Regions from separate parts of the Aliidongia dinghuensis genome, predicted to be linked through region 2. Evidence: riboswitches for the same ligand, from Rfam matches in the RefSeq annotation. Region 2 holds a riboswitch; the other holds the start of a gene.

Region 1 (10,514 bases), on a different contig from region 2:
GTCGATCGCGTGTTGTTCCAACCTGAGGATCGAGCGGTAGGCGGTTTCCGGCACGAGCTCGAAGCCGTCGAGCAGGAGATCGTCTCTGAGTGCCGCATGGGCGGGCGCCGACGCGACGTCGAAGAGGGCTGATCGCAACAGCTCGATCGTCTCGTCGTCGGTCTCGGCCGACGTGATCAAGGGCAGGCCTGGCGTGGCCTCGGTCCAGCCGAGCACGCGCACCTGCGCGGTGAGCTCCGGCTCGCTTCGGCGTAGCTGGGCCAACGTGACGACGTCGATCGCCGCCAGATCGGCCTTGCCGCGGGCGACCATTGCCAGGCTCGCCCGATGGGATCCGGTCCAGGTCACGCTCTGGAAGAAGGGCCTGCCGTTTGCCAGATCGGCGACCGTTGCGCGCAGCAGGTTCATGCCCGTGTTGGAATGCCGCTGATTGGCCGCGCAGCGACAACCCAGCAGCCCCGCGAGATCGCTGGTGTCGTCGTCGGCGTGGACGATGAGGGCGCTGCCATGGCGGGGCCCATCGCAGCCAAACGCCCGATAGCGTGGCGTCGCCACCAGGCGGACTCGTCCGAGCAGCGACGTCATCAGCGGATAGCCGCAGGTTTGCGCCAGCAGGAGACCGCGATCCTGCCAAAGCCGGTCGAGCGGCAAGCTGCGATCGAGCCTCGCCGGCACGTCACGCAACCCGGCCGCCTCGAGCTTGCCCGCGACGGCTTGCCACATGACATCGTTTGCGGCTGCAAGATGGCCGAAATCATACATGGGCAAGCCCGCCACGCGTCCGCTCATGGTAGCACCTCGAAGCCCGGATGCTCGGCCGGTCCGATCGGTCTCAGAAGATGGCGCGCGAATATCTCGGCGTAGCCGCGCTCGTACAGCATGCCGGGGGCGAGGCCGATTTGGCCACGAAGTCGGCGCCAGGTGTCGGGAATTCGGTACCAGGGCAGGCTCGGCTGCTGGTGATGCACGACATGCAGATTGTTGTTCAGGAACAGGAGGCTCCAGAACCATCCGGCCTCGACGACGGCGGTTCGGTCGATGGGCGCGGGGGCCGCGCGATGCTCCGCAAAGGACCGGATGAGGCCCAAGGCGATCGAGGGATAGACAACCAGCCCGATATACTCCGCGATCGGAATGCGGCAGACGCCGACGATCCAGGCGAGCATCGGCAGCACTGTCAAGCCATGCCGAAGCCAAAGTCGCCGATGATGTGGGTCGGTCCGGGTACGGCGTACTGCCGTCAGCCAGCACCGGCCGACCAGCAGCGCCGGACCGATCAGCATTCTGCCGCCGAGGGTATTGTGCCAACGCAGCAGTGCCACCTGCAGCCGACCGGCATCTCCCAAGGCTCCTCGGTGCAGGTAGTGGGATTCCGGATCCCGGATCGGGTCGGTCAAATCACGGCCATGATCCTTGTGATGGCCGAGGTGCGTTTCGCGATAGAGCGCATAGGGCAGCCACAGGGACAACGGTGGCGCGCCGATGAGTGTGTTCACCCGGCCGAACGGCGTGGGATGGCCGTGGATCGTCTCGTGCTGCAGGGAACCATGCCAGGCGACCAGCACCGCACCGAGCGGTGCCGCCACCCAGAGCGGCAGGTTGCCCCAATTCGAGGTCAGGAAAGCGAAGCCGGCGTAGAGGACGGCCGCGACGGTAATGGTCGGCCATTCCCAGTGACGAAGAGTGGCCAGGCGACCGACATATCGGCGCGCGAGATGGAAGATGCTCATCGTGCCGGGAAGCCGCCGTCGAAAGTGATTTGCGCTTCAAGCGACCGCAGACCGCAGAGGCCGGTACCGGTCATGCATCGACCTCGTTGAAGCCGGCGGCGCAGGCCGCGACGGAACGATCGAGAACGCCCAGAAAGCGGTGCCGGGCCAGTCGGAAACCGGCGTCGCTGAGCCGCCGCTCGCCGGCCGGAGCGCTGCGTTCGATGAAGGCGGCGTCGCCTGGGGCGGGATGCGGGAGATTCCGTTCCCAGCGAAGATAAGCATGCAGCGCAGCTTCGATCCCGCGCGGGCGGGCATCGAGATCGGCAGGATCGGGAGCGTCCGCGCCAGCTGCGGCGTGGCCGGCCGAGATGTGCCGCACAAGGCGATCTAGCGTGAGAGACATGGGGGGCTCCGTCAGGGCCGCGTTCGCTGCGGCGACTGAATGACACCGGTCAAAGCTCGGTTGCGGATAGGCATTGACGCCAGGCGTTCCCGCCGAAGCGGATCCCCGATGGAGATCGTCAGGCGGCCAATGCGGTCCCTGGACTCAGCAACGGCAACAGCGTCCGATCCGAAGGGAACGCCCGATGGTGCGGAGATTGACGTGGCAAGACATTGACCGCGCTCCTGTGAAGATCTGCCCGATAGGCAAGATCCGAGTTCATCCGGGGCGGCATGCCCCGCTTTAGCCGCATTTGTTAAGCGCCCGCAATCTGGTTGTTCAAATCGGCGCTGGATGCATACCTTAAACAACAATTTATGATCGTCAATAGAAAATAATAACACATAATTTATGTTGAAATTTGGTGACGGAGCAGCTTGCTCAACAGGTTGGTCAGCAGACCGCCGAGGCACAGAACGATCAGCGCCAGCCAGCGTCTGTCGCCGGGGATGATCTCATATATCGATAGTGCCGATGGATAATATCGGAATATGCCGGCAAGATTGATGCGTTGGGCGGGCCCTCAACTCATGCCCATCTCAGGTGCCTTGGCACTCTCGAACCACATGCCCGATCGGGCTTCAGGCCCAGACCCCGAATGAGCGGGTGAAATCGATGAAGGCCCTGAGCGGCGCCGGCACGTGGCGCCGGCCGGGATAGTACAGGAACGGGCCCGAGAAATGCTGCCACCAGGGCTCCAGCACCGGCTCGAGCGCGCCGCTGTCGAGGTGGGGGCGCAGCCAGTCTTCGAAGAGCTGGATGATGCCGGTGCCGGCGATCGCGGCATCGACGGCGAGGTCGGTGGCGGCCCCGACGCGGACGAGCAGCGGGCCGGTCGGGTCGACCTTCACCACCTCGCCGTCCCGCTCGAACTCCCAGGTCGTCATCGCGCCGCTGGAGAATTGCCCGCGTAGGCAGGCATGGTTCAACAGATCGCGCGGATGCGTGGGCCGGCCGTGCCGGTCCAGATAGGCCGGCGCGGCCGCGACCGCGAAGCTCTGCCGGCGCGGGCCGATCGGAATTGCGATCATGTCCTGCTCCAGCCGCTCGCCATAGCGGATGCCCGCGTCGCAGCCGGCCGCCAGCACGTCGACGAAACTATCCTCGGCGATCACTTCCAGGCGAATGTCGGGATAGGCCGCAAGGAACGGGGGCACGATGCGCGGCAGCACCAGGCGGGCGGCGCTGACCGGCACGTTGAGCCTGAGCGTGCCGGCCGGCCGGTCGCGAAAGCCGTTGACGACGTCAAGCGCCGCCTCGACCTCGCCGAGAGCCGGACCCAGCCGGTCGAGCAGGCGCGCGCCGGCCTCGGTCGGGACGACGCTGCGCGTCGTCCGGTTGAGCAGCCGGACCCCCAGTTTCTGTTCCAGCCGGCGGACCGCTTCGCTGAGGCCTGACGCACTCCCGCCCGTCTGCCGCGCTGCGTCGCGGAAGCCCCCGGCCCGCGCCACTGCGGCGAAGGCTGTCAGGTCGCCAAGGTCCGCTGCCATTGTTCGTAATCCCGTACAGCCTGTCCCAATTGCGTCCAGTTATCATACGACATGGAATTGTCTACATGCTGGCGAAACCACGGGAGATCGACCATGACCGATATCAGCAAGTCCGGCAGCTACAGGCTCGGCGACCGCACCGTAACGCGTCTCGGCTATGGCGCCATGCAGCTCGCCGGCAAGGGTGTGTTCGGCCCACCAAAGGACCATGCGGGGGCTCTCGCTGTGTTGCGCGAGGCGCTGGCGAGTGGCGTCAACCATATCGACACCAGCGATTTCTATGGCCCGCACGTGACCAACCAGATCATCCGCGAGGCGCTGCATCCCTACACCGACGATCTGACGATCGTGACCAAGGTCGGCGCCAAGCGTGGCGCGGACGCATCGTGGAACCCGGCTTTTTCGGCCGAAGAGCTGACCGCCGCCGTCCATGACAACCTGCGCAACCTGGGCCTCGACGTTCTGGATGTCGTCAATCTGCGCGCCATGTTCGATGTCCACGGGCCGGCCGAGGGCTCGCTCGAGGCGCCGCTGACCACGCTGGCCGAACTGCAGCGGCAAGGGTTGATCCGCCATATCGGTCTCAGCAATGTCACGCGCAAGCAGATCGCCGACGGCCGCAAGATCACCGACATCGTCTGCGTGCAGAACCAGTACAATCTGGCTCACCGCGAGGATGAAGCGTTGGTTGACGAGCTGGCCGCGGCCGGCACCGCCTATGTGCCGTTCTTCCCGCTCGGTGGCTTCTCGCCGCTGCAGTCGAACACGCTGTCGGACGTCGCCTCCCGGCTCGGCGTCACCCCGATGCAGGTGGCGCTGGCCTGGCTGCTGCAGCGCGCGCCGAACATCCTGCTGATCCCCGGCACGTCGTCGATCGGGCATCTCCGGGAAAACCTTGCCGCGGCCGAGCTCGTCCTATCCGCCGAGACCGTGGCCGTGCTCGACCGGATCGCCGGCGAGGAGAAGGCGCACTGATCAGCCGCTAATCCCAGCGCTCGACGACCGACGGCGGCACGCTGACCCACGGATGGCGCCGCACGTCGTAGACCGAGACGGTCGGTGGCGGAAAGCCGGGGTCAGCGAAGGCGCCGACCGCAACCGCGACGAACTCTTCGCCTCCGGCGTGGTCCCAATAGACGGTCGAGCCGCACTCCGGGCAGAAGCGGAACCGCGCGTGGCTACCCTCGTCGCCGATCCGGACATATTCGGCCGCCCGTCCGGCGATCACCAGCTGCTCCCGCCGGAACCGCGCCTGGATGCCGAACGCGCTGCCGGTCCGTTGCTGGCAAGCGAGGCAATGGCACATCGAAACCCGGATCGGCTCGCCCGTGCAGTCGACGGTAAGCTGGCCGCAGCAGCAGGATGCGCGTCGGGTGATCATCCGCGGGCTTCTCCAAAAGATTGCTGCCAGATCTTACCCCAGCCCGCCGCACCGCCGATAGTCGAACTCCAGGGCCAGCGTGGGTCGGGCGCAAGTCGACGATATCGATCGGGTGCAGGATAGGTTCGCGGTCCGGGACCAAGCTTCCGCTTTCCGCTGCGTCACACAGGCTGGGTGGGCTGTTGCGGCTGGCGCACGGCGGCAAGCGCGCCGTGCAGCGTCGGGAACAACCGACCCTCGTCCAGGATCTCGAGAAGACCATGTCGCGTCATGTCGGCCTTGAGATAGAGACCGACCCGGGCGAAGGCGATATTGACGTCGCGCCGCGCCAGTTCCCGGAATAGATCGCTGAGCGAGCGGGCAGCCGAATAGTCGAGATCGGATATTGCCGCCGCTTCGACCACGAACCAGCGCACCGGCGTCGGCGCATGGTCGATGAGCGCCAGGACCTCGTCCGCGAACCGGCCGGCATTGGCGTAGAACAGATCGGCGCTGAACCGGTAGAGGATCAGCCCCGGCTCGGTCTCGAGCCCCGGGGCCGCTGGAACCGGCGCCCAGCCGCCATGTTCGTTGGGCTGCAGCACCATCGTGTGCGGATGGTAGCTGTGCCGCACGTGCCGGAGCAGCGAGAGCGCGATCGCGAGCAGGATGCCGTACTCGACGCCGGCGGCCGCGACGGCGGCGGCCGTGACCAGCGCCAGCGCAAACTCGCTCGGGGTCTCGAGCAGGATCGCGCGCAAGCCGGCGATATCGACCATCCGAACCGCGATCGCGAACACGACACTGGCGAGCACGCATCGCGGCAGGAACTGCAGCGGACCGGTCAGAAACAGGAGCACGACCAGCACGGTCACGGCGAAGCTGACCTGCGCCAGCTGTCCGCGCGCGCCGGCTCCTTCCGCCATGGCGGTCTGGCTCGGGCTGCCGTTGACGACGAAAGCGCCGCCGACCGCGGCGGCGGCATTCGCCGCGGCGAGCCCGAGGATGTCGGCGTCGACGTCGACCCGTTCCTTGTAGCGCACCGCGAACACGCGGGCAGTCGCGGCACTCTGCGCGATGATGACGACGAAGCAGGAACCTGCGACCGGCAGCAGAGGCAAGGTTTTGGTCCAGATCACGTCCGGCAGGCCGAAGGCCGGCACGCCGCTCGGCACCGGGCCGATGGTCGCGATGCCATGGCCGGCAAAGTCGAACCACCAGCTCGCCGCGATGGCCGCCAGCACGACCGCCATGGAGACCGGCAGCCGCGGCGCATAGCGCCGGCCAATGAGAATGATCGCCGCGACCATCGCGGAGAGGGCCAGGGTCGGTCCGTTGACCTGACCCAGCCCGCGGGCGAGCTCCCACAGCTGCACGACGGTCCGGCGCGTGTCGACCGCGATGCCGAGCATGTCGCTCAGCATGGCGATGGCGATCTGGATGCCGACGCCGGTCAGGAAGCCGACCAGCACGGTGCGCGACAGGAAATCGGCGAGGAAGCCCAGCTTGAACAGACGCGCCAGCAGCAGAAGGCCGGCGGTCAGGAGCGCCACCATGCCGACCAGCGCCAGATAATCCGGCGAGCCCGGGCTCGCCATGGCGGAGAGCGAGCCGGCCAGGATGGCGGCCGTACCCGAATCGGCGGCCACGACCAGATGGCGCGAGGAAGCGAAAATGGCGAACGCCACGGGTGCCAGGAGCGCCGTATAGAGCCCGGTCACGAGCGGCATCCCGGCGATGCGGGCATAGCCCAGCACCTGCGGAATGTTCATGGACGCAAGCGCGATCCCGGCCAGGCCGTCCCGCAGGATCGCGGTGCGATCGAGCGGCCCTACACCCCGAAACAGCTTCAAAGCCACCGATGCTCCCAAGTTCTGTCGCTTGATCAACGGGCTACAGGTCTCATGGCCGAGCCCCGTGCCCGCACGGCGCCGCCAGCATAGCCAGCAGCCGCGGGGAAGAGAAAGGGGTGGTGCTGCAGGCGAAAGACGGTCGGGCTGGGCGTCGACCGGGTTTTCGTCGGTTCGACGCCCAGCTGCTGAGCGTTATCCTTCAGCGATCAGGCGGCGTCGAAGCGATCCGCGTTCATCACCTTGTTCCAGGCAGCCACGAAGTCGACCACGAACTTCTTCTGTGCGTCGGCCGAGCCATAGACTTCGGCCAGAGCGCGCAGTTGGGAGTTCGAGCCGAACACGAGATCGACACGCGTGCCGGTCCACTTCAACTTGCCGCTTTCGCGATCAAATCCCTGGAACAGGTTTTCGTCCGAGGTTGGCTTCCACTCAGTGCTCATGTCGAGCAGGTTCACGAAGAAATCATTCGTGAGCGTTTCGGGCTGGTTGGTGAAGACGCCGTGTTGTGACTTGCCGACGTTCGCGTTCAGCACGCGCATGCCGCCCACGAGAACCGTCATCTCCGGCGCGGTCAACGTCAGGAGTTGCGCCTTGTCGACCAGCAGTTCCTCCGCCGAAACGGCATACCTGCCCTTGAGGTAATTGCGGAACCCATCTGCAATCGGCTCGAGCACGGCGAAGGAGTCCGCGTCGGTCTGCTCCTGCGTCGCGTCCGTCCGGCCCGGCGTGAACGGAACCTCCACCTTGTACCCGCCCGCCGTCGCAGCACTTTCGACCGCGGCGCATCCGCCGAGGACGATCAGGTCGGCAAGCGACAGCTTCTTCCCGCCACTTGCCGCGCTATTGAACGCTTTCTGGATCGCCTCAAGGGTTTCGAGCACGCGATCCAATTGGGCGGGCTGGTTGGCCTCCCAGTCCTTCTGCGGGCTGAGCCGGATGCGCGCGCCATTGGCGCCACCCCGTTTATCGGAGCCGCGGAAGGTTGAGGCCGACGCCCAAGCGGTGGAGACGAGTTCGGCAATCGAGAGCCCCGAAGAGAGCACCTTAGCCTTGAGGTCGACGATGTCTTTCGCATCTACCATCGGATGGTCGACGGCTGGGATCGGGTCCTGCCAGATCAGCTCTTCTCCGGGAACCTCGGGCCCGAGATAGCGTGCGCGAGGGCCCATGTCGCGGTGGGTCAGCTTGAACCAGGCCCGGGCGAACGCGTCGGCGAACTGATCCGGATTCTCGTAGAAGCGCCGGGAAATCTTTTCGTAGGCCGGGTCAAACCGCAAGGCGAGGTCGGTCGTCAGCATGGACGGCGCGTGACGTTTCGACCGGTCGTGCGCATCCGGCACCGAACCCGCGCCAGCCTCGTTCTTCGGTCGCCACTGATGGGCGCCCGCCGGGCTCTTGGTCAGCTCCCAGTCGTAGCCGAACAGGTTCCAGAAGAAGTTATTGCTCCATTTTGTCGGCGTTGAGGTCCAAATGACTTCGAGACCACTGGTGATGGCGTCTGCGCCTTTGCCGCTGCCAAAACGGTTCTTCCAGCCGAGCCCCTGTTCTTCGATGCTGGCGCCCTCGGGTTCCGGGCCGACCAGCGTGACATCGCCCGCGCCGTGGGTTTTGCCGAAGGTGTGGCCGCCGGCGATGAGTGCCACTGTCTCCTCGTCGTTCATGGCCATGCGTGCGAACGTCTCGCGGATGTCGCGTGCGGCGGCGAGGGGATCGGGGTTGCCGTTCGGGCCTTCCGGATTGACGTAGATGAGCCCCATCTGCACGGCGGCGAGAGGATTCTCCAGGTCGCGGTCGCCGGTGTAGCGCTTGTCGCCAAGCCAAGTGCCTTCCTTGCCCCAGTAGATGTCTTCCTGGGGCTCCCAGGTGTCAGGGCGCCCACCGGCGAAGCCAAACGTCTTGAAGCCCATGGATTCGAGCGCGACGTTGCCGGCAAGGATCATCAGGTCGGCCCAGGAGATCTTATTGCCGTATTTCTGCTTGATCGGCCAAAGCAGCCGGCGAGCCTTGTCGAGATTGCCGTTGTCCGGCCAGCTGTTGAGCGGCGCGAAACGCTGTTGTCCGCCGCCCGCGCCACCACGGCCGTCACCGGTGCGATAAGTGCCAGCGCTGTGCCATGCCATGCGAATGAAGAGCGGTCCGTAATGGCCGAAGTCGGCCGGCCACCAGTCCTGCGAGTCCGTCATCAAAGCGTGGAGATCGTTCTTCAAGGCCTTGAAGTCGAGCTTCTTGAATTCTTCCGCGTAATTGAATGCTTCCGTGAAGGGATCGGACAGCGAGGAATGCTGATGCAAAATTCTCAGGTTCAACTGGTTCGGCCACCAGTCTCGGTTGGACCGTGCTCCGGCGCTGGTGTGCAGGACCGGGCATTTGCCTGCACTCGTGCCGGCCTCGGGGGACGCCGTCTGCTTCTGATCTTCGGACATGCTCGGTTTCCTCAACAGGGCGTGGCATGCGGTGGCAGGACGCTTCGCACGTCCGCCAGGCATCAGATGGGGTACCCCATCTGTCTGGAATTGTTCTAACTTTGGTTGTTGTTTTGTAAAATTGATTGTCTGGATCAGATCGATTGAGATTGTCGATCGTCACATTCAGCGCTGGTCTGGGACGGGAATGCCTGGGACAGGGAAGCGCAGGCTAGGCTGCGACGACGGACGGAGGGAGACTGTCACGAATGGCCTGCCCGAAGAGCTGAAGTTCGCGGAGCTTCGGGTAGGTCCGGCGCCGGACAAGGCCGATCTGCCGCGAAGATCTACGGCCTGCGAGCGGGCGGACCTCGATGTCACGAGACGCGCCGCCGGCGACCGCTAGCGCGGGCATCAGCGTGCAACCCATGCCGGCCGCCACCATGCTGCGGATCGTCTCGAGACTGGTGGCGCGAAAGTCCATTTCTTCGTTTCGAGCGGCTTCTGAGAAGCCGCAGACCGCGAGCGCCTGATCGCGCAGGCAATGGCCATCAGTAAGCAGGAGCAGATGCTCGTTCTTGAGCTCCGATACCTTGACCGTCTTGGTCTTGGTGAGCGGATGGCCCTTTGGTGCGGCGAAGAAAAACGGCTCATTAAAAAGCGGCATGGCCTCGAGGTCTGCGGTATCCACGGGCAGCGCCAGGAGTGCCGCGTCGAGCTTATGATCTGTCAGCCTTTCCAGGAGGTGGTCCGTCAGATCCTCGTGTACGACCATCTGAAGATGCGGATAGGCAAGTTTCAGCGCCGGAAGCAGCCAGGAAAGCAGATAAGGACTCAAGGTCGGAATGATGCCGATGTGAAGTGGGCCGCTCAATGGCTCTTTGTTTTCCTGAGCCGAATCCACAAGGGCGTCCGCTTCTGCGACAACCTTGCGGGCTCTTGCGACGACTTCCTCGCCGATGGGTGTCACATGAACTGTCTTGTTGGTGCGCTCGAACAATGTCGCGCCGAGGAAGTCCTCTAGCCTTTTCAGCTGAGTGCTGAGCGTCGGCTGGGTCACATGACACGCCTCTGCCGCACGGCCGAAATGGCCGTAATCGGCAACGGCAATGAGGTAGCGAAGCTCTTGCAATGTCATGTCGTCCCAAACAATAGCTATTGTCAATCGTCGGCATAATTATAATCAATTTCACAAAGGGCAAGGGGTTGACCATCATCCATTCAAAGAACGCTAAACTACCAAAGGGGAGGGGAC
Region 2 (10,514 bases):
CGGCAATCCCGGAAAGCAGTTTCATGAACTGCAGCCTAATCCGAACGAGCCGTGGACGCCATGTTTGGGTGGTCGGACGGCCGAACGTCGGCGTCCAGCCAAGTTGGAAAGGCTTCCATCATGTCACGTCTCAAGGGCAAGCGCGCACTCGTCACCGGCGGCACCAGCGGCATCGGCCTCGAAGCCGCCCGCCAGTTTCTGGCCGAGGGTGCCAGCGTCGCGATCACCGGCTCCAACCCGCAGACGCTCGAGGCGGCCCGTGCGGCCCTCGGCGGCGATGTCGTCGCTATCCAGGCCGACGCCGGCGACGTCGCTCAGCAGCACAAGGTGGCTGCGGCCGTGCGCGAGGCGTTCGGCGGGCTCGACGTCCTGTTCGTCAATGCCGGCATCGGCGATTTCCGCCCGGTCGAGGCCTGGGACGAGGCGGGCTTCGACCGCTCGGTCGCGGTCAACGTCAAGGGCCCCTACTTCCTGATCCAGGCGCTGCTGCCGCTGTTCGCGAAGCCCGCTTCGATCGTGCTCAACACGTCGATCAACGCGCATATCGGCATGCCGAATTCGAGCGTCTACGCGCTGACCAAGGCGGCGCTCATCTCGCTCGCCCGCACGCTCTCGGGCGAACTCATCGCGCGCGGCATCCGCGTCAATGCGGTGAGCCCCGGCCCGATCGCGACGCCGCTCCACGGCAAGATCGGCATGACCGACGCCGATATCGCCGGTCTGGTCGGCCAGATTCCGGCCGGCCGTCGCGGCGATGTCAGCGAGATCGCCCGCGCCGTCGTGTTCTTCGCCTCCGACGAATCGGCCTTCACGGTCGGCAGCGAGCTCGTCATCGACGGCGGCATGAGCACGCTCTGACCCATTCCCGGCGCGCGGGACGGCCGGCTGATTTTGGTTTTGCCGACCCGTGCGGCGCGTGTATCGTCAGGCCGGATGCTAGTTCCGGACTGCCCGACGTAGCCACCGACCAGGTTCGCGTGCTGACGACAACTCCGACAACGACCCATTCGTCATCAAACGTCGCGTCATGACGATGCGGCGGCGACTCTGAAAGGAAGCCTCACCATGGCTACTGGAACCGTAAAGTGGTTCAACCCGACCAAAGGCTATGGCTTTATCGCCCCGTCCGATGGCAAGGCTGACGTCTTCGTCCATATTTCGGCCGTCGAGCGCGCCGGCCTCTCGACCCTCAAGGAAAACCAGACCGTCGAGTTCGAGCTTGAGCGCGGCGCCAACGGCCGCACCTCGGCCGTCAATCTGAAGGTCGGCTGAGCCTCGACCGCGCCCGAGCCGCCTACCAGATCTAGATCATGGCGAGCGGTTCGGGCCCCCTGGGCGCTGGAAACAGGCGGTCGAGCGCCGCCAGCGCCGCCGGTTCAATCTCAAGATCCAGCGCCGCGCGGTTCTGCCGGACATGCTCCGGCCGGACCGCCTTCGGAATTGCCGCCACATTGCCCTGCCGCAGGACCCAGGCGAGCGCGAGCATCGCCGCGGAGACACCAAGCTCGTCCGCCAGCCGGTGCAGTTCGCGATTGGCCGCAAGATCGCCCTGCTCGATCGGTGAATAGGCCATGACCGAGACGCCCTGGGCGCGGCACCAGGGCAAGAGATCCCATTCGACGCCGCGTCGGCCGAGATTATAGAGCACCTGGTTGGTCGCGGCCCGGCCGCCGGCCGCGACCCACTCGGCCATGTCGCCGGCATCGAAATTGCTGACGCCGTAGTGGCGGATCTTGCCGGCGGCGACCAGCGCCTCCATCGCCTCGACCGTCTCGGCGAGCGGCACCGAGCCGCGCCAATGCAGCAGATAGACGTCGATCCGGTCGGTGCCGAGCCGGCGCAGGCTGCGCTCGCAGGCGGCGATCGTGCCCCGGCGTGTCGCGTTGTGCGGATAGACCTTGCTGACCACCGTCACCTGGTCGCGCCGGCCGGCGATCGCCTCGCCCACGACCTGCTCGGCGCCGCCGTCGCCATACATCTCTGCCGTGTCGATGAGGTCGAGCCCCAGATCAAGGCCGAGCCTGAGGGCCGCCACCTCGTCATCCTTGCGCGCGGCCCGCTCGCCCATGTGCCAGGTGCCCTGGCCGATCGCCCGGACAGACAATCCCGGTGCCAGTTCAATCCGCTTCGTGTCCACCACCATCCTGGGCTCCCCTTCGGCTCGGCGTTCCATCAGATCACAAGATAAGGGCGCAACCTCCGGATGGAAGTCGCGCCCTTGGAGGAACGCCCGATGACGGATGCCGTCAGGGGGTGCGGATGTAGTGGTTGAAGTACTTCTCCGCCATCATGTCGGTCACGACGATGATGCAGACGTCCGTCGTCTGGAACTCCGGGTCGATCACGGCGCCGTCGCCGATGAAGCCGCCGAGCCGCAGGTAGCCCTTGATCAGCGGCGGCAGGGCCGCGATCGTCGCCCGCGCATCGAGTTCGGCAACCGCCGCCTCGGCATCGACCTCGCCCGACGGCAGGATGTCGGTCGGCACGAACCGGTCCGGCAGGGCGCGGGCCCGGATCTGGGCCGGCGCCAGGTGGTTGTAGTGCAGATACGAGAGCGGCCGGGCGAGGGCTGCCGGATCGGTGCCGGGCAGGCTCGCGCAGCCGAACATGATCTTGACGTCGTGGAACTGCACGTAGCTCGCGATGCCGCGCCACAGCAGCTGCATGGTCGGCCGGTTGCGGAAGCGCGCATCGACGCAGGCGCGCCCCAGCTCCATGATCTCGCCCGGCACGGCGACGAGCGGCGCGATGTCGAACTCGGTCGCGGTATAGAAGCCGTCATGCCGATCCGCGAGCGTCCGGCGCAGCAGGCGGTAGGTGCCGATGACCTCGCCCTCGGGCAGGCCCTCCGAATGGTCGAGCACCAGGAGATGCTCGCAATAGGCGTCGAACTTGTCGAAGTCCCGGCCCTCGGCCTCGACCTCGGCGGTCGGCCTCGCATTCATTTCGCCGTAGAAGATCTTGTAGCGCAGCCGCTGGGCAGCCGCGATCTCGGCCGCGGTCCGGGCGATGCGGACCTCGATGTTGTTCTGACGGATGCCGTCATAGATCGACGGCGGGGCGCTTCCGGCGGCCGAGTGTCCCGTTCCCGGGGCAGTCGACTGGCCGTGCCGAGCGACAGCTTCAACCATTGCGATCCCTGTCATCCATTTCCATGGGGCAAGCGCCAGGGGCCGCCCACCTTCGCAAGGCCGGATGCAAGTCCGACCTTCCGCCTCATAGGGTAACACCCCGGCTTCACCAATGCTGAACCCCGTTGTTCCCCCGAGGCAAAGGTTAAACCCCTCGCCCTCCGAATAGCGGAAATATTTAACGTGCTTTTATGACAGTTCGACTGCCAAGGCAAGGCGCTTCAACGGCAATCGCGTGGCGTCGAAAAATTGCTCCGGGAACGCAGAGACTTGCGGAAGGTGTGTCGAAGAACCGTTTCGATTCAATTAAAAGTATGACGATACCCGAACAAGCCTCATGGCTGCGTTGAAGCGAGGGCGCGCCCCATTCCTTGACACGCAAGCACGGCTATGTCGTATTGCGCGCTCGTCGGTGCCGGGTGGCGGCAGCGTCCTTTCGTCGTTCCCGGCGATCGGCCGATTCCATCGTACCCGTTCGGGCTTCAGCATAACGTGCCCGACACCGTCTTCAACGTTTCCTTTCGACCCAATTCGGTCGCGCTATCGACCAGGAGCCTGACGTGGCACGCAAGACGCCCCTCGAGAACATGCGCAATATCGGCATCATCGCGCATGTGGATGCCGGCAAGACGACGACGACCGAGCGCATTCTCTACTACACGGGTCGCAGCCATAAGATCGGCGAAGTCCATGACGGTGCGGCGACGACCGACTACATGGAGCAGGAACAGAAGCGCGGCATCACCATCCAGTCCGCGGCCGTGACCGTGTTCTGGAAGAACCACCAGATCAACGTCATCGACACCCCGGGCCACGTCGACTTCACCATCGAGGTGAACCGTTCGCTCCGCGTGCTGGACGGTGCGGTCGTCGTGTTCGACGGCGTTGCCGGCGTCGAGCCGCAGTCCGAGACGAACTGGCGCCTTGCTGACAACTACCACGTGCCGCGCATGTGCTACGTCAACAAGATGGACCGCTCGGGCGCGAACTTCCGCCGCTGCATCGACATGATCAAGACGCGCCTCGGTGCCAAGCCCCTGGTCACGCAGATTCCGATCGGCTCGGAAGACAATTTCCGCGGCATGATCGACCTGGTCCAGAACAAGGCGCTCATCTGGCACTCGGACGAGAAGGATGCCGAGTGGGAGGTGGCCGAGGTCGACCCGGCCGCGATCGCCAAGCGCCTCAACATCGTCGTCAAGGAAGACATCGACATCCTGAACGACGCGGCCAAGTACCGGACCGAGCTGCTCGACAGCGCGCTCGAGCAGGACGACGCGGCCATGGAAGCCTATCTCGAGTCGGGCGAGGAGCCGTCGGCCGAGACGCTCAACAAGTGCATCCGCCGCGGCACCGTGTTGGGCGCCTTCACCCCAGTGCTGTGCGGCTCGTCCTTCAAGAACAAGGGCGTGCAGCAGATGCTGGACGCGGTCATCGCCTATCTGCCGGCGCCGACCGACGTCAAGGCGATCTCGACCGTCGACGAGGACGGCAATGTGACCGGCGAGCGCTCCTGCTCGGACGACGAGCCGTTCGCGGCGCTCGCGTTCAAGGTCATCAACAACCAGTTCGGCGCCTTGACCTTCGCCCGCGTCTATTCGGGTGTCGCCCAGAAGGGCATGACGCTCCTGAACTCGACGCGCGGCAAGAAGGAGCGCATCGGCCGCATGGTCGAGGTGTTCGCGAAGGACACGAACCCGATCGAAGAGACCCGTGCCGGCGACATCATTGCCTTCGTCTCGCTCGCCGAGACCGAGACCGGTGACACGCTGTGCGATGCGAACAACCCGGTCATCCTGGAGCGCATGAAGTTCCCGGATCCCGTCATCTCCGTCTCGGTCGAGGCGAAGACCAAGGGCGACCAGGAGAAGCTCGGCCAGGCGCTCGGCAAGATGGTCCGCGCGGACCCCTCGCTGCGCCTCGAGCTCGACAAGGAATCGGGCCAGACCATCCTGCGCGGCATGGGCGAGCTGCATCTCGAGATCACCATCGATCGCATCCGCACCGAGTACGGCGTCGAAGCCAACGTCGGCCGGCCGCAGGTGGCATACCGCGAGACGATCACCAGCGCCGTCGAGCACATCTACACGCACAAGAAGCAGACCGGCGGCTCGGGCCAGTACGCCGAAGTCAAGGTCAAGATCGCCCCGCGCGAGCGCGGCGAGGGCTTCGTGTTCGAGGACAAGATCGTCGGCGGCTCGATCCCGCGCGAATTCATCCCGGCGGTCGAGTACGGCTTCGAGATGCAGAAGGAAGAAGGCGTGCTCGCCGGCTTCCCGACGGTGGACTTCTCGGTCTCGCTCATCGACGGCAAGTACCATGACGTCGACTCGTCGGCGATCGCGTTCGAAATCGCGGCCCGCGCCTGCTTCCGCGAGGCGATCCGCAAGGCGAGCCCGATCCTGCTCGAGCCGGTGATGAAGGTCGAGGTCGTGACGCCGGAGTCGCATCTGGGCGACGTCATCGGCGACTTGAACCGTCGCCGCGGCATGATCCTCGGCCAGATCGACCGCGGCATGAACCTCGCCGTCGAGGCCCACGTGCCGCTGTCGGAGATGTTCGGCTACATCGGCGACCTGCGCTCCATGACCTCGGGTCGTGCGACCTTCACCATGGAGTTCAGCCACTACGACCCGGTGCCGCGCAACGTCGCGGACGAGATCGTGTCGTCGAAGGCCGCGTAAACCTAGACGAAACGGCTGTCGGATCAGGGCGGCGGAGGCAACTCCGCCGCCCTTTTCATTTAATTTTTTGCTTTTCCATGACGCAAAACGGGGGCGACCGCCCTATTCTGCCGCGTCGACGCGCCCCCAGCCGGAGCTTTCCTTGACCGCGGACCTCGTTTTGCGCCCTGCCCTCGCCGGCGATATCGAAGCGATCATCAGCATCGAGTCGCGTGGCTCGATCGCCAAGTTCATACGTCCCTGGCGGCACGAACGGCATGCGGCCGCACTCGAAAACCGCGACTTTGCCTATCTGATCGCCGAAGCAGCGGATACGACCGTCGGCTTCGTCATCTTCCAGCACGTGCTGTCGACCGACCGGGCGATCAACCTGATGCGCATCGCGGTCACCGAGCCTGGCCAGGGCTACGGCAAGCCGCTGATGCGGCTCGCCATGCGCCATGCCTTCATCGATCTGGGCGCCCACCGCCTCTGGCTCGACGTGTTCGCCGAGAACCACCGGGCACGCCATGTCTATCGCGACCTGGGCTTCGTCGAGGAAGGCACCATGCGCGACGCGGCGCTGAAACTGGACGGGTTCCACAGCCTCGTCATCATGTCGATGCTGGAGGACGAGTATCGGAGCCAGCCCGACGCTTCGTAAGGCCCCACGCTTCGTAAGGAACGCCATGTCCGACAAGCCGCTTGCCGAGAAGCTGCAGGTGAAACATGGCCGCCGGCTCGCTGTGGTCGATCTGCCGGCAGGGCTCGAACTCGCGATCGGCCCCGAAGTCCCGACGACGGGCGATCTCGCCGAGGCCGAGGTCGTGCTGGCCTTCGCCCGCTCCAAGGCCGAGCTCGAGCAGCGCCTGCCGGCGCTGGCAGCCCAGCTCACGCCGGGCGCCATCCTGTGGCTCGCCTACCCGAAGCTCGGCACGCCGCTCGCGAGCGACATCCAGCGCGACGTGATCCACGACTACGCGCCGACCGTCGGGCTCGATTGCGTCGCGCAGATCGCGATCGATGCTACCTGGTCGGCGCTGCGCCTCAAGCGGATCGGCTGAGGCTCACTCCTCGCGGAGCTGGATCTCGTGCGTCAGGACCGCGGTCTTGCCGAACATGATCGAGGCCGAGCAGTATTTCTCGGCCGAGAGTGCGACGGCACGCTCGACCTTGTCGAGTTTCAGGTTGCGGCCCGAGACCTTGTAGACGAGATGGACGCGGGTGAAGACCTTGGGATCGGTCTCCGCCCGTTCGGCCTCGGCCTCGACGACACAGCTCGTCACGGTCTCCCGGCCGCGCTCCAGGATCAGCACGACGTCGAACGCCGTACAGCCGCAGAGCCCAATGAGCAGCATCTCCATGGGCCGGATGCCGGCATTGCGGCCGCCCGCTTCAGGCGCTCCGTCCATCACGACCGAATGGCCGCTGCCCGACTCGCCGACGAACATGCGGTTCTCGACCCAGGTCACCCGCGACTTCATCTCGCTTCAGTTCCTCTCGCTGTGCCGGGGCTTCAGCCCTGGGCCCAGGGCAGCCCCTCGAATTTCCAGCCCGCGACCCGGCCGCGATGCCGCTCCGCATCGCCCGGCCCCTCGAACCCGTCGCGGACGTTGTAGCACGCGGTGAAGCCCGACTGAGTCAAGAGCTTGGCTGCCGACGCGCTGCGCACGCCCGAGCGACAGAGCAGCAGGATCGGCTGGTCCGGCCCGATGCCGGCCGCCTTGATGCCGTCGACGAAGCCGGTATTCACCTGCATCTCCGGGAAGATCTGCCAGGCGAGCTTGTGCACCGGCTTGCCGAGCTGCGCCAGGTCCGGCAGGCCGACATAGGACCATTCGGCGTTGGTGCGCACGTCGACGAGGACGGCGCGCGGGTCGGTCGCGAGCTTCTGCCAGGCTTCAGTCGGCGAAACGTCGCCAGCGTATCCAAGACTCATCATCACTCTCCTAAGGTCTACAAGCTTTCCGTCATTCCCGCCTGCGCGGGGAATGACGTCCTTTTTTCAGGTCACGCCGCAGCGTGGGCGGCATCGAGCGCGCGTTCGAAATCGCGGGCGAGTGCTGCCTCGCTCTCGAGCCCGATCGAGACGCGCACGAGCCCGTCGCCGATACCGATGGCGCGGCGGTCGGCCTCGGGCAGGGCCCGGTGGGTCGTGGTCGCCGGATGGGTCGCGAGCGACTTCGCATCGCCGAGATTGTTCGAGATGTCGACGATCTCGAGTGCGTTCAGGAAGGCGAAGGCGGCCGCCTTGGACCCGAGATCAAGCGACAAGAGCGTGCCGCCGGTCGTCATCTGGCTGCGCGCGAGCGCGTGCTGCGGGTGGCTTTCGAGGAACGGATAGAGTGTCGCCTTGACGGCGCCGTGCGCCTCGACCCGGCGCGCGAGCTTCAACGCGGTCTCGCTCTGCCGCTCGACGCGGAGCGCCAGGGTTTCGAGGCCCTTGACCAGGACCCAGGCGTTGAACGGGCTCAAGGCCGGGCCGGTGTGGCGCAGGAACGGCTGGAACTCGGTCTCGAGGAACGCCTTGTCGGCGAGGATGGCGCCGCCGAGACAGCGGCCCTGGCCGTCGATATGCTTGGTCGCGGAATAGACGACGATATCAGCGCCGAACTCGAACGGCCGCTGCACGATCGGGCTCGCCAGCGCATTGTCGACCATCAGCCGGGCGCCGCCGGCGTGGGCGATGTCGGCGATCGCCTTAAGGTCGAGCAGCGCCAGGGTCGGGTTGGCCGGCGTTTCCAGGAACACGACCTTGGTGTTGGGCCGCATGGCCTTCGCCCAGTCGGCCGGATCGGCGCTGTCGACGAAGCTCGTCTCGACGCCGTAGCGCGGCAGCAGGGTCTGGATGATGTAGAAGCAGGAGCCGAACAGCACCCGGCTCGCCAGCACATGGTCGCCGGCCTTGACGCAGGCCAAGAGCCCGTTGAACACCGCCGCCATGCCGCTCGCCGTCGCGTAGGCCAGCTCCGCCCCGTCGAGGCCGGCCAGGCGCTCTTCGAACATGCGCACGGTCGGGTTGCCGTAGCGCGAATAGATGAAGCCGGGCTCCTCGCCCTTGAAGCGCGCCTCCGCCGCCTCGGCCGACTGATAGACGAAACCCGAGGTCATGTAGATCGCCTCGGCCGTCTCGCCGAACGACGAGCGGGCCAGGCCGCCACGGATCAATTGGGTCTCGGGATCGAATTCTTCCACCGCGGGATACTCCCGTTGCCATGCCGGCCTCGGTGGAAGCGCCGCTTTGCCGCGGCTCTCCGACCTTTTAGCGATTTTTTACGTGGTCGCAAGCCGGCCGGCCCAAATTCCACGAAGGCGCCACCCTAGTCGCCCGTTTCCGCCGACGCAAGCCCCTCGGCGAGCCAGCGGGCGAGGCTCGCTTACATTCCACAACCGTACTCAGTCATTTTTACACATACGCACGTCGTAAAATACATTTGACAGATGGCCTTAGCGCCCTATCGTAAGGGCCGTCAGCGCCGATTTGAGCTTGAGCTTGCGGGCGCTCTACAAGTACGGCTAAGCGTGGCGTCTCCTGCCTCGGATAGCTGAGACGCGTCTTATCAATGACTTAATCGCATTGTTCGGACGCACCTGTCACATCGGCGAGAGGGGTCTAATTTTACAATGTCAAATTGGAAAAATCCGGAGACGCTGGCGCTCCATGCCGGCTACCGGCGCGATCCGGCGACCCACGCGGTTGCGGTGCCGATCTATCAGACCACGTCCTTCCAGTTCGACGACACGGCCCAGGCGGGCCGCCTGTTCGGCCTCGAGGAACTGGGCAACATCTATACCCGCATCATGAACCCGACGACCGCCGTGCTCGAGGAGCGGCTGGCGGCGCTCGAGGGCGGTGCTGCCGCCCTCGCCCTGAGCTCGGGCCAGGCGGCAGCCTTCATCGCGCTGCAGAACATCGCCCATGCCGGCGACAATTTCGTGAGCTCGACCGACCTCTACGGCGGCACCTGGAACCTGTTCGCGAACACGTTCAAGACGCTCGGCATCGAGGCACGCTTCGTCGACCCGGCCGATCCGGAGGCGTTTGCCCGAGCGAGCGACAGCCGGACGCGCGCCTGGTTCGCCGAAACCCTGCCGAACCCGAGCCTGCGCGTCTTCCCGATCGCCGAGGTCGCCGCCCTCGGCCGGCGCCTGGGCGTGCCGCTCATCGTCGACAATACCGCGGCACCCATCCTCTGCCGCCCGCTCGACCATGGCGCCGCGGTCGTCGTCCATTCGACGACGAAATACATCGGCGGCCACGGCACCTCGATCGGCGGCGTGATCATCGACAGCGGCACCTTCGACTGGGCAGCCCACGCCGACCGGTTCCCAAGCCTGAACACGCCCGACCCCAGCTATCACGGCGCCATCTGGACCGAGGCCGCGAAGCCGCTTGGGCCCATCGCCTATATCCTGAAGGCACGCGTGACGTTGCTGCGCGACATCGGCGCCGCCCTGAGCCCGTTCAACGCCTTCCAGTTCATCCAGGGGCTCGAGACCCTGCCGCTCCGCATCAAGGCCCATGCGGCGAACGCCAAGGCGGTGGCCGACTATCTGGCCGGCCATCCGAAGGTCGAGCGGGTGATCTATCCGGGTTTCGCGACCGGCGAGGACAAGCGCCGCGCCGAGACCTACCTCAAGGGCGGCCTGGGTGCGCTCGTGGGCTTCGAGCTCACCGGCGGCGCCGACGCCGGCCGGGCCTTCATCGACGCGCTCGAGC

Evidence for each region. A riboswitch is a leader RNA that binds a small molecule or an ion and turns the genes downstream of it on or off. The one in region 2 is predicted to bind S-adenosylmethionine.
Region 1: it holds a riboswitch for S-adenosylmethionine, as region 2 does, so the genes downstream of both, IEY58_RS04935 (hypothetical protein) here and metZ (O-succinylhomoserine sulfhydrylase) in region 2, are expected to answer to the same signal.

Annotation. Positions count from the first base shown of each region.
Region 1 covers NZ_BMJQ01000002.1:333,268-343,781, forward strand. Annotated here, with positions in the region: gene IEY58_RS04925 (phosphate/phosphite/phosphonate ABC transporter substrate-binding protein) at 1-789, opposite strand, end outside; gene IEY58_RS04930 (fatty acid desaturase) at 786-1,730, opposite strand; gene IEY58_RS04935 (hypothetical protein) at 1,801-2,091, opposite strand; SAM riboswitch at 2,381-2,455, opposite strand; gene IEY58_RS04940 (LysR family transcriptional regulator) at 2,736-3,644, opposite strand; gene IEY58_RS04945 (aldo/keto reductase family oxidoreductase) at 3,738-4,619, shown strand; gene IEY58_RS04950 (GFA family protein) at 4,627-5,025, opposite strand; gene IEY58_RS04955 (SulP family inorganic anion transporter) at 5,187-6,863, opposite strand; gene katG (catalase/peroxidase HPI) at 7,064-9,280, opposite strand; gene IEY58_RS04965 (LysR substrate-binding domain-containing protein) at 9,492-10,397, opposite strand.
Region 2 covers NZ_BMJQ01000013.1:190,929-201,442, forward strand. Annotated here, with positions in the region: gene IEY58_RS23700 (SDR family oxidoreductase) at 121-858, shown strand; gene IEY58_RS23705 (cold-shock protein) at 1,066-1,272, shown strand; gene IEY58_RS23710 (aldo/keto reductase) at 1,304-2,143, opposite strand; gene IEY58_RS23715 (GNAT family N-acetyltransferase) at 2,247-3,131, opposite strand; gene fusA (elongation factor G) at 3,692-5,815, shown strand; gene IEY58_RS23725 (GNAT family N-acetyltransferase) at 5,958-6,458, shown strand; gene IEY58_RS23730 (DUF3052 family protein) at 6,484-6,858, shown strand; gene IEY58_RS23735 (OsmC family protein) at 6,862-7,278, opposite strand; gene IEY58_RS23740 (rhodanese-like domain-containing protein) at 7,311-7,736, opposite strand; gene metZ (O-succinylhomoserine sulfhydrylase) at 7,805-8,989, opposite strand; SAM riboswitch at 9,037-9,112, opposite strand; gene IEY58_RS23750 (O-acetylhomoserine aminocarboxypropyltransferase/cysteine synthase family protein) at 9,419-10,514, shown strand, end outside.